3 regions of the Paenibacillus sanfengchensis genome follow, and region 2 is predicted to be linked to each of the others. Evidence: predicted binding sites of a transcription regulator. Region 2 holds the regulator's gene; each other region holds the start of a gene.
What was found. Region 2 encodes LexA, which represses DNA repair genes until DNA is damaged. Its sites were predicted from a motif close to CGAACATATGTTCG; they were not measured.

Region 1: the regulator LexA is predicted to act here: its motif matches at 2,305-2,318, upstream of V4U84_RS07505 (putative DNA modification/repair radical SAM protein).
Region 3: the regulator LexA is predicted to act here: its motif matches at 1,961-1,974, upstream of recA (recombinase RecA).

The regions. Positions count from the first base shown of each region.
Region 1 is NZ_JBAGJC010000003.1:281,127-285,296, reverse strand. Features, by position in the region: gene V4U84_RS07515 (MsnO8 family LLM class oxidoreductase) at 1-319, shown strand, start outside; gene V4U84_RS07510 (serine hydrolase domain-containing protein) at 596-2,155, opposite strand; gene V4U84_RS07505 (putative DNA modification/repair radical SAM protein) at 2,353-3,657, shown strand; gene V4U84_RS07500 (TIGR03915 family putative DNA repair protein) at 3,654-4,170, shown strand, end outside.
Region 2 is NZ_JBAGJC010000004.1:462,318-466,487, forward strand. Features, by position in the region: gene V4U84_RS11345 (methionine gamma-lyase family protein) at 1-291, shown strand, start outside; gene V4U84_RS11350 (MerR family transcriptional regulator) at 402-812, shown strand; gene glnA (type I glutamate--ammonia ligase) at 831-2,159, shown strand; gene lexA (transcriptional repressor LexA) at 2,494-3,120, opposite strand; gene V4U84_RS11365 (LysM peptidoglycan-binding domain-containing protein) at 3,308-3,664, shown strand; gene V4U84_RS11370 (DUF896 domain-containing protein) at 3,796-3,969, shown strand; gene V4U84_RS11375 (hypothetical protein) at 4,021-4,170, shown strand, end outside.
Region 3 is NZ_JBAGJC010000001.1:206,888-211,057, forward strand. Features, by position in the region: gene V4U84_RS00930 (regulatory protein RecX) at 1-715, opposite strand, end outside; gene recA (recombinase RecA) at 816-1,874, opposite strand; gene V4U84_RS00940 (competence/damage-inducible protein A) at 2,394-3,659, opposite strand; gene pgsA (CDP-diacylglycerol--glycerol-3-phosphate 3-phosphatidyltransferase) at 3,693-4,170, opposite strand, start outside.

The DNA.
Region 1 (4,170 bases), on a different contig from region 2:
CGTTTATCGGAAGGCGTTTCGACCCTCCGTTTTACGGGCGGAGCCGGAAACGATCGTCGCGGTTCAAGCGATCTGCGCCCCCACCGAACGCGAGGCCCGCGCGATGGCGGACCTGATCGAGGCCGAGCTGGCTGCCCGGGGCGGACAGCTTCCCCGGCAGCGGTTGGCCGGTACGCCCGAGCAATTGGCTGAACAGCTGTTCCAACTCCAGCGGTTGTACGGGAATGAGGAATTTTTGATCGTGACGGCCGCTCCGGACTATGAGACCAGGCTCAATTCGTACCGCCTCCTGTCCGGATGCGGCTTCCATATTGATTGAAGCCGCATCCGGACAGGAGATAGGGGCGTTTTGCGGCGCTATTTTGTCGAATTTGGCTGGAGGTATGGAGTAGCAGTTTAAGGGCTTTATTTTGGAAAAAACGGGCCAAACCCTGATTTCGGAGCCCGCAACAGGGGAGAATAAGGCCCTTTTTGACTGCTATTATTCTCGCGGAGCCGAATCGGACCGCAATAGCGCCCCTAAAAGCCGCTAATGCGGGCGGCTAGGCGTGATTCCGGCGGGTTTGATGCAACGTCAGTGCGCTAATAGGCCGCATTAGTCTTGTTTTGCTTTTTTTGCGGGCAGCTTCGGGAAAAATCCGAAAATGAGCAGGCCGGCAAGCCAGGCGGAAACGGCGAGGACGATGAATTTCAGCCCGCTCTGCAGCCCGATGACGCTCCAGCGGTAGGCCCCAAGGTAAAGCAGAGTGCCTGGAACCAATATAACAATCAAACGGATCGTTAGTCGTACAAAAGGCGGCTTGGGGTGATTGAACACAAATAATCTGCGCCCGCTGCGAATGCGCCAGGCGGCAAGCAGAAGATAAACCGCCAGCGCGGCTGTGAGGCCATAGGCGCCCCATTGATGGAGGGAGCTCGTTTGCGCCAGCGCGGTCGCTCCTTCCGGCAGAGCCCCGGTTTCAAACCGGATCCAGGCATGATACAAATCCTGCCGCAGGTCGATGCCGTTCTCGCTATTGGTCAGGATGACCAGGCCGTTTTGAGACTCCGGGATAAAGCCATAGAAGGCGTGCCAACCTCGATTGTCCCCCGGGTGGTACAAGAGGGTGGTACCGTCCGGCAGGCTGCGTGAAAAAATACCGAGCCCGTTCTCGCCCAGTACCGGTTTCTGCATTTCCCGCACCAGACCGGGACTTACAACATCGTGCCCCAAGGGGGTTCCTCCGCTTTTCGAGGTGTCCAGGCTTGCCTGCATGAGCTTCATCAAGTCCTCGGCCGTGGTCGTTAGCCCTGCGGCAGCCCGCTCGGCGAACCGGAAGGCCGGCAGCTCCTGTCCGAAATAACCGTAAGCTTTGGTTAAGAACGGTCTGTCCTCCTCTTCTTGCCCGAAGCTGCTGGAATCCATCCCCAGCGGGTGAAGCACCCGATTTTTCATATAGTCCTCGAACGGCTGCCCCGAAACCTCCTCAATCACCATCTGAAGGATCGTGTACCCCGCCCCCGAATATGCCGCTTCTTTGCCGGGAGCTAAGGCGAATTTCACGGGATCGTTGAACAGGCCGGCTCCGGCGAGAGATTGCTCGGGCGCAGGGAGCTTCCGGCCCGGCTCGACGCCCATATAACCGGGATGCGGAGCAAGCCCCGCGGTATGGCTTAACAGACGCCGGAGGGTCACTTCCTCCGAAACGACTTTCGCACCTGGAATCGTCCGGTTTCCGAGATGCTTGCTGACCGGGTCATCCAATGATAATTTTCCCTCCTCCGCCAGCTTTAAAATCCCCCAGGCGGTAACGCTTTTGGAAATGGATCCCGCTTGAAAACGCGATTTTTCGTCCAGCTTCCGGCCGGCCGTTTTGTCCGCGAATCCGTACTGTAGGGCATAGGCGGTGTTGCCATGCTCAAGCACGCCGATCGAGACTCCGGGAACACCGTATTTTTTTTGCAGCAAAGGAACCTGTTCATCCAAGTAACGCTTGAATTCCGACACATCGCCCTTCTTCTCCGCGTGCCCCGAACGTTCGGGGTTCGATGTTGCCGATATGGCCGATACGGCGCCTGCCGCAGGGAAACAGGCGTATATGCCGGCGGTGATTATTAGAACCGGCAGCAAAGTTTTTGGGATGATTTTACCGGCCAGGCCCGATTTCTTCTTCATTCGTAATTCAACTCCTCTTCGATTCAATCGCTTTATACAGCTTTTTAGTATAGGCGGGGCTCCGTTTTGTTCCCATCGATTTCCCTTAATCGGTTCTAAAAGGAATCTTACATTTTCATTACAAGAAAATGGGGTTTTTTGTATTTACAAGAACAGATGTTCGTATTATAATGATGATCAAAAGGGAGGATCGTTTTATGGATGTATTGGAGAAGCTTGCGATCTTGACGGATTCCGCCAAATACGATGTTTCCTGTTCCTCCAGCGGGAGTGAGAGGTCCGGGCAAAGCGGAAAGCAGGGGAACACCGTTGCCTCGGGCATCTGCCACAGCTTTGCCGCCGATGGGCGCTGCATCTCTTTGTTGAAGGTTCTGATGACAAACAGCTGCATTTTCGATTGCAAATACTGCGTAAACCGCCGCTCCCACGACACCCGCAGAGCTATGTTCACACCGGAAGAGCTTGCGGAGCTTACGATGAATTTTTACCGCCGTAACTATATTGAAGGTTTATTCTTAAGCTCGGGGATCATGAGGAATCCGGATTATACTACGGAACGATTAATCCGGGTATTGGAACTGCTGCGGAATCAATACGGGTTCTCGGGATATATTCATGTGAAGGCTATCCCTGGAGCGGATCCGGCGCTGATTTCCAGGCTGGGACTGCTCGCCGACAGGATGAGCGTAAACATTGAGCTTCCGTCCCAAGCCAGCTTACGGCAGCTTGCGCCGGATAAGAGCAAGGAGACGATACTCCGGCCGATGTCGGCGATCCGGGAGGGCATCCGCGAGAACAGCACCGATTTGGTAAAGTTTCGGCATGCGCCGAAATTCGTGCCGGGGGGCCAGAGCACCCAGTTGATCGTGGGGGCAACGCCGGACAGCGATTTGAAGATTTTGACTCTGACCGAGGCGTTGTATCGCAAATACGAGCTGAAGCGGGTGTACTATTCCGCTTACACGCCGGTGATGGAGCATTCGCTGCTCCCGGCGCTGGACAGTAAACCGCCGCTTCTGCGGGAGCATCGGCTCTACCAGGCTGACTGGCTGCTGCGGTTTTACGGATTCGAAGCCCATGAACTGCTGGATGAAAGAACTCCGAATTTCAATCCGTTTATGGACCCCAAGTGCCATTGGGCCGTAAATCATATCGATCGATTCCCCGTGGAGATCAATCAAGCACCGTATGAAACGTTGCTCCGGGTTCCAGGGATCGGCGTGCGGAGCGCCAAGGCGATCGTTGCGGCGCGGCGGGCGGGAAAACTGGACTTCGCGGGATTGAAGAAGCTCGGGGTAGTACTGAAGAGAGCCCAATATTTCATCACATGCTCCGGCAGACGTCTTGAGGGATTGAAAGTGAAGGAGAGCACAATCTTAAGATCGCTGCTGTCCCAAAAGGAAATCTCCTTATATTTACCCCAGCCCCAGGTGGAACAGCTTAAGCTGTTTAGCGACGAAGAACTCGCGGCAGGCAGGGTGGCGGAAGTGGCTGCAACATGAACTGGGCTCGCCAATCGGCGTACATTTATGATGGCAGCTTTGACGGCTTTCTTAGCTGTGTGTTTGAAAGCTTTGACCGCAAGGAAGAAGCGGTGGATATCCGGCCGAGTGAAGATAATCTGTATGTTCTGTTCGATGCCGTATGGGTGGAGACCGATCCGGTAAAGGCGGCCAGAGTTTACAAGGGAATCGGTGTCAAAATCTGTCCGGCGGCGCAGGAACTGATCCGTAACGGCTTCCTGACATGCATGTCCGATAAGGAACTGCTGCTGTACCGTTTTTTGCGGCTTGGCTTTCAATATGGACGTACGGTCATGGATATGCTGACGGAAGATACGGTGCATCGGCTCCATAAGGCGGTGAAACATTTAAGGACGGAGAGCCATGCATATATGGGATTCGTCCGGTTTGCGGTATATGGCGATGTTCTGGTCGCCGTTATTGAACCGAAGAATCAGGTGCTGCCGCTGCTGGCGCCCCATTTTTGCGATAGATACCGGGGTGAATCGTTTC
Region 2 (4,170 bases):
GCTATCGCCTTCAGCGGTCCGGAACAGCTGATCGCCTTTGTACAGGGGATTCAGCGCGCCGCCGCCGTGGACGGACACGTCGTTCCCGAAGCGTGGGACATGCCGGGGTATGAACACCCCGTTATTATGGCGGCTGGGACCTTCATCCAGGGCGGAAGTCTGGAACTTTCGGCGGATGCTCCGATTCGCGAGCCCTATATAGCGTATATGCAGGGCGGCTTAACCTACTCTCATGTGAAATTCGGTCTACTAACGGCACTGCAGACGATGCTGGAGCGGGATCTCATATAGTTGACATGCAGCCCAAACATCTCTGTAAGTATTTCTAACATATCTATTGACATGTTAGGATAGTTGACATAGAATAGAGCCATGATTAATTTACTGGAAGGTTGAGAGCGATGAGTGACGAAATTCGCAGAAACATGGCCTTGTTTCCGATCGGTATCGTTATGAAGTTAACGGATTTGACGGCTAGACAAATTCGTTATTACGAACAGCATCAGCTGATCGTACCCGCCCGGACTTCGGGGAATCAACGGTTATTCTCCTTCAATGACGTCGAGCGGTTGCTTGAGATCAAGGGCTTGATCGACAAAGGCGTAAACATTGCCGGGATCAAGCAGGTCATGAATCCGATGAATAAGGATTCCGGAGAAGCTACGATCATCACGAAAGATACGGAAGAGAAACGAAAAGAAATGACAGATTCACAGCTTTATCGTATGCTGAAACAGCAGCTCATCACGGGGAAAAGACCGGGTCAGGTTTCTTTGATCCAAGGCGAGCTGTCCCGCTTTTTCAAAATATAAACGTAGGGAGAGGTTATCTTGAGTTACTCAAAAGAAGACATTTTACGTATCGCCAAAGAAGAAAATGTTCGTTTTATCCGATTGCAATTTACCGACCTGCTGGGAACGATCAAGAACGTGGAAATTCCCGTCAGCCAATTGGAGAAGGCGCTTGATAACAAGATGATGTTCGACGGTTCGTCCATCGAAGGCTATGTGCGGATTGAAGAATCCGACATGTATCTCTTTCCTGACCTGGATACTTGGGTTATCTTCCCATGGGTTGCCGAAGATCGCGTAGCCCGTTTAATTTGTGACGTATATATGCCTGACGGCACGCCGTTCGCCGGGGATCCTCGCGGCATTCTTAAGCGTGTGCTGAAGGAAGCCGAAGAGTTGGGTTATACATCGATGAACGTCGGTCCGGAACCGGAGTTCTTCCTGTTCAAAACCGACGAAAAGGGCAACCCGACGATGGAATTGAACGACCAAGGCGGTTATTTCGATTTGGCCCCTACGGATCTCGGGGAGAACTGCCGCCGCGAAATCGTTTTGACTTTGGAGGAAATGGGCTTTGAAATCGAAGCTTCCCACCATGAAGTGGCGCCGGGTCAGCACGAAATCGACTTTAAATATGCCGACGCCATCAAGGCGGCGGACCAAATTCAAACCTTTAAGCTCGTGGTAAAGACGATTGCGCGTCAGCATGGCCTGCATGCGACATTTATGCCGAAGCCGTTGTTCGGCGTGAACGGTTCCGGGATGCATTGTCACCAGTCGTTGTTCCGGGATGACGTCAACGCTTTCTATGACGAGAGCGACACGCTCGGCCTGAGCAAGGAAGCCCGTCATTACATGGCCGGGATCTTGAAGCACGCCCGCGCTTTTGCCGCCGTCACGAACCCGACCGTGAACTCGTATAAACGTCTGGTTCCAGGTTACGAAGCACCTTGCTATGTGGCATGGTCTTCCAGCAACCGCAGCCCAATGATCCGGATTCCTGCCTCCCGCGGCCTCAGTACGCGCGTCGAAGTGCGCAACCCGGACCCGGCCGCTAACCCTTATCTGGCACTGGCGGTTATGCTCAAAGCCGGCCTGGACGGCATCAAGAACGAACTGCCGCTCGTGGATCCGGTAGACCGGAACATCTATGTGATGTCCGAAGAAGAGCGTGTGGAAGAAGGCATTCCAAGCTTGCCATCCGACTTGAAGGAAGCGCTCGGCGAGTTGATCCGCAGCGAGATCATCACCGAAGCCCTCGGCGACCATGCGTTGACTCATTTCTATGAACTGAAAGAAATCGAGTGGGACATGTTCCGCACGCAAGTCCATCAATGGGAACGCGATCAGTACATGACATTGTATTAATAGGAAGAGCCCTTGGTGCTTAGGCATCAGGGGCTTTTTTTATGAGACTGGATTGTGGTTTTCCGCCAATATGTGCATTCCATGACGGGACGACTGATGAAAATCAGGCTTTTGGGCATGCTAACGCCAAGGAGCTGATACGACATGGTGTTCGCATTGAAAAAATACCATCGGCGCAGACTGTGGTTGAAGCGAATTTGGCGGGAAGAGCGGTCCGGAATGAAACGTTATTTACCGCAGGACGATCTAACGAACGTATAGGCAACTTATTGCAAAATGAAAAGAGGCTGCCCAGGGAAAGGGAGCCTCTTCATCATGCGAATTAGGGAATAGATTAGTGCAGGTCGCGGAATAAACCGACGACTTTGCCGAGAATAACGACATTCTTGAGCCGAATCGGCTCCATTGTCGAGTTCTCAGGTTGAAGGCGGATGTGATCCTTTTCTTTGTAAAAAGTCTTCACCGTAGCCTCATCATCTTCCGTCATAGCCACGACGATATCGCCGTTGTTGGCCGTCTGCTGTTGGCGAACGATCACATAATCCCCGTTATGAATACCTGCTTCAATCATACTTTCCCCGACAACGGAAAGCATAAAGATCTCACCGTCTGAAGAATAATGCTGCGGGAGAGGGAAGTAGTCCTCGATGTTCTCCGTTGCCGTAATCGGCATGCCGGCGGTAACCTTGCCGACGACCGGAACCCGGGTCACGCTGTGCGCGAACATGCCGAGCGATTCCGATTCTTCCTGCCCCAGCAATTCGATGGCCCGAGGCTTGGTGGGATCCCGGCGGATAAAGCCCTTCTTCTCCAAACGGTCGAGGTGGCCGTGCACGGTCGAGCTGGAGGCTAGTCCGACGGCTTCTCCGATCTCACGTACTGAAGGAGGGTAACCCTTCATCCGAACTTCATTGCGTATAAATTCCAAAATAGCCTGTTGTCGGCTGGAAACCTTGGACATAACGATCATCAACCCCATTAGTAACGTTTGGAAAAATTATAACATAGAACTGTCGTTCGTACAAACATAAGTTCTAAAGCTTTCTAATATATGCGAACAATTGTTCTGAAAAACTATTGAAACAAACAAGTGTTCGTGTTATATTGAGATCAAGAGATAAGAACATTTGTTTGGGGAGTGATTCGATATGCCAAGATACACTACATACCAAAGTATTTATAATAAGCCGGTTGCCCGTTCGTGGAGGCATGTTCCCGGTTTTTCTCCGGAATGGACCAAAAGCGTAATGAAGATTGCGTTTCTGTTGATTCTTTTGACGATGACCGGCACCGGAGTGGTTACCGCTTTTGCCGCAGCAAATGATGGAGGGTCCCATGTCAAGGAAACCGTCATTGTTACCCCTGGAGACACGCTATGGGAAATCGCGGTTGATCATAAGCCCCGCGGAAAGGATACCCGTGTGTATGTGGAGGCTATTAAACGGGTGAACGGTTTATCCGTAAGCGATATTCATCCTGGGGACACACTGGTTTTGCCGGATTGAACACGCCTATATATATGAAGAAACTGAAAGAGCTTGGATTCGGGGGCCGCTGCCTTGACAAGCTCTTTTTCTCATGTCAAAGTAAGAATTGTTGCTTATAGAATATGGATGATCAGACAGGAGGAAATGTAGTGGATATAGATACACTGGTGAAACGGATCAATGAATTGGCCCGCAAAAACAAAACGGTGGGCTTAACGGAGGATGAGAAGCTGGAACGGGCACAGCTCCGGGAAACTTATTTGCAGAACATCCGGAACAACTTCCGTCAACAGCTTGAATCCATCGAAATCGTGGATAAATAACGCCGGCCGCAAGGTTCGGCTTACATAACATTAGGTGTAGGAGGAAATTTCATGGCTTCGTTTGACAGGAAAGTGGAACGCAATCGGGTTCGCATGAACAAGAAAGGAAAGGGGCCGAGCCGGATCGGCGGCGGGGGGCAGGATCCCCGGTATTCGTTAGGCGCCAAGGGGGAAGGAGAGGTTTTTAGAGGAAGAAACATT
Region 3 (4,170 bases), on a different contig from region 2:
CCGTGGACGTCCGCCATTTCTTGACGGCCAGCTCCTTGGCGCTCGCATATTCGTCCTCTTCGCTGACAGCCCCGAGGGCGTCCTCGATCAGCGGCTTGGATATCCCTTTCTGGCGTAGTTCATGCTTGACCCACATCTTTCCCTTGCCGCGGTTGCGAACACGCTGTCCGGCCCATTCCTGGGCGTATGCGGCATCGTTCAACAGCCCTTCTTCCGTCAGTCGGCCAACGACCCCGGCGACTGTCTCTTCGTTCCATCCCTTTTCGCCTAATCGGATGGTCATTTCATAAGCCGTCCGCGGCTTCCGGCCGAGATATTGAAGCGCATCCGCATAGGCGCGCTGCCTTTCATCGGCGAGGACGATCTCTTCCAGCTCGCTTTTGGTAAAAACCGCGCCCTTGATCATCCTGTATTTAATCATGACATCCTCATGGACTTCCAGCGCGTAAGGACCGAACGATATCCGGTAACGGAATTTGGGACGTTTCAGCAGCAATACGGAAGTAATCGTCAGCTCGGTACCCTCCGGAAAGCTATCGATGCCGCCTGCTTCCGATCCGGAAGTCTGAGCCCCACCCGTTTTCGGCTCTATGGAATGCCGGCCTCGGTCTTCTTCCCAAAATCCTTCCTCCGAGATGTCTACGATCCCGCTTGCTTCTTCCTTCCCCCTGTTTTGGGAATGCCGGCTTCCCCCTCCGCCCCAGCGTCTCTGCATCTTCTGTTCCGCCCCCTACTCCATGTTTAACTCTATCCCAAACAAAAGCGCTCTGTTCCGGCAAATACCGGTCTCAGAGCGCTTCATCAGCAAAAATGTATTATTCTTCGAAAAGCGCCTGCTCTTCTTGCGCTTCAGCTTCAAGGTCGCTAGACGAAGCAGGAGCCACCGCAGTCGTCAGGTTGCTGGCTTCACGAATCTTTTGTTCGATCGCATTGGCGATTTCCGCATGCTCTTTAAGATATTGCTTCGCATTCTCGCGCCCCTGGCCCAAGCGCTCACCCGCATAGGAATACCAGGCGCCACTCTTGTCCACAATATCCAACTCTACGCCGATATCGATAATGCTGCCTTCCCTGGAGATCCCTTCGCCGTACATAATATCGATTTCCGCCTGTTTGAAAGGAGGTGCGACTTTATTCTTGACGACTTTAATCCGTGTGCGGTTACCTACCATATCATTGCCCATCTTGATCGTTTCCACCCGGCGCACGTCAAGGCGTACCGTTGAGTAGAATTTCAGGGCGCGGCCCCCTGGTGTGGTCTCGGGGTTACCGAACATAACGCCAACCTTCTCGCGCAACTGGTTAATGAAAATCGCGATCGTCTTCGATTTGCTGATCGCACCGGACAATTTGCGGAGAGCCTGGGACATGAGGCGGGCTTGAAGACCGACATGGGAATCCCCCATTTCACCTTCGATTTCCGCCTTTGGAACCAACGCGGCTACGGAGTCAATAACAATAACATCCACGGCGCCGCTGCGCACGAGCGCCTCGGCGATTTCAAGCGCCTGTTCGCCCGTATCCGGCTGGGACAGCAGCAACTCGTCAATGTTTACGCCAAGCTTGTTGGCATAAGAGGGATCAAGCGCATGCTCCGCGTCGATAAACGCGGCTTGTCCGCCGATTTTCTGAACTTCGGCGATCGCATGAAGCGCCACCGTCGTTTTACCGGAAGATTCCGGCCCGTATACTTCGATAATCCGGCCGCGAGGAAGCCCTCCCGTACCGAGTGCTATATCTAATGCCAACGATCCACTAGGGACGATTTCCACCTGCATATGGGTGGATTCTCCCAGCTTCATGATCGAACCTTTACCGAATTGTTTTTCTATTTGACGAAGCGCCATTTCAAGCGCAGCACGACGATCTGACAATCAGCTCACATCCTTAAATATAATTATAAAGGAATTCTTACATTTATAATTGTACCTTGTTTTGGAACGTTTGCCAAGCGTTTTTTCGAACATACATTCGTAATTTTTTCTGTTCCCTATAAAGGCCCTCTGACCCAACCGGAATGTCCGTTGGAAGGTACCGGCGAATGAGGGCATCCTCAGCGCATCCTTCCATTGCCGGCTTCTTCCTGTAAGGGAAACGTTGAGCTCCTCTCCTTTCCATGAAGCATTGGTTGCCTTTTAAACTCTAAATAAGGCAGCGGTGTAAGGCGTACTGCCCTCTCTATTGCCGATTTGTAAGTCAGCGCCAATTCGCCGGAAATTCCCCGCTTTGGGTGGGAGTAGCAGTGAAGTAGCACTTTTCATCACCCGATGGAAGGCTAAAGAACGAAAAAGAACCGCAGCACAACTTAACAGTTTGCTACGGTTCTTCCGTACACCCATTATATATCCCCGCCCAAGGAATGGCAAGGGGACGAGTCCAACCTAAAACCTGGCTTACTTGGCAGCCCGCTCGGCTTTTAGCCGCTTCCAAAGGTGGTACAGCACCGTTTTGGCCGAACGCAAACGGATCGTATCGCGATTTCCTTTCAGGTTGAGCTCGTAAACCTCGGTTTCTCCGCCGCGGCGGGAAATGCCGATATAGACGAGACCCACGGGCTTCCGCTCCGAGTACCCCGGGCCGGCTACCCCGGTAATGGACAAACCGAAATCGGTGTCCACGATCATCCGCACCTGTTCCGCCAGTACCTGGGCGGTTTCGGCGCTGACGGCACCGGGTGCGTTCTCGCCTTCAAGAAGATCGTGCGGAACGTTCAGCAACTTCTCCTTCATCCCATTGGAATAGCAGACGATGCCGCCGAGAAAAACGGTGGCGCTGCCCGGGACGCTGGTGATGGATTGCATCAGCAGCCCGCCCGTGCAGCTCTCGGCGGCACTAACCGTCAAGCCCATTTCGGTCATCAGATCTACGATTGTTTTTTCGATCGTTACATCTTCGTTCGCATACAAGTGCTCGGGCAGCCGCGAGGCAATCTCGGCTTCCAGCTTGTCCAGCTTCGCCATCGCCTCGCTTTCCGTGCGGGCTTTGGTGGAGATGCGGACCGTCACTTCGCTCTCCTTGGCATAAGGAGCGAGCGTCGGATCGGTCTGATTTTCCACCAAATCCATCAGCTTGGTCTCAAGCCCGGATTCTCCAATCCCGGCGAACTTCAGCATTTTGGAATATAACGGCTCCTCCTGCGTCAAAGCATGCTGCAGTATCCACGGCCTGGCCTGCCGTTCGAACATCGGCTTCAGCTCCGACGGCGGACCCGGCAGCAAAATGTAAAACTTCCCGTCATGGGCGATGGCGTTGCCGACGGCAAGGCCGGTTTCATTCGGCAGCGGGGTTCCGCCGTCAACAACCAGCGCCTGGCGCCGGTTGTTTTCCGTCATCGGGATGCCCCGTCCCTCAAAATACCGGTCCACGTGGTCCATCGCCATCCGGTCGATGTGCAGCGATCTGCCCAAAACCGCGGCGACCGCGTCCTTCGTCAAGTCATCCTGGGTGGGGCCGAGTCCGCCGGTTAAAATCAGCAGATCCGCCCGCCCCAAAGCGGTAGTGATCGCATGGGAGAGCCGGCTCAAATTATCGCCGACCACGGTTTGATAATAAACATCGACCCCGAGAGCGGCCAGCTCCTGGGACAAGTACTGCGCATTCGTATTTACGATTTGACCGAGCAGCAGCTCGGTGCCGACTGCGATGATTTCTGCTTTCATTCTCATATCTCCTTCGGGAGGGTGCCTGTCCGTTTACATCTTGGAAAAATTGAGCACATTTCTGTTCTTTACAAAATAATCGATGCCCGAGTAAATCGTAATGATCGCCGCGAGCCAGATTGCAACCTCATCGAACGGGAAATGAACCCATTCGAACGGAAAATTGTTCAGCAAAAGCGCCGAAATCGCCACAATTTGCGTAATTGTCTTCGCTTTTCCCCAATTGCTGGCGGCAATCACGGAACCTTCAAGCAGCGCCACCTCGCGAAGGCCCGTCACCGCAAACTCCCGGCTGATGATGACGACCGCAATCCAGGCGTCGCACTTGCCCATCGCCACCAGCGAAATAAGCACGGCCGCCACGAGCAGCTTGTCCGCCAGCGGGTCGAGCAACTTGCCGAGATTCGTCACTAAATTGTGCTTGCGGGCGATATACCCGTCGATGCCGTCGGTGCTGGCGGCCACAATGAACAGAAACGCCCCGATAAGCTGATTCAGCGGAAGCGAAAAA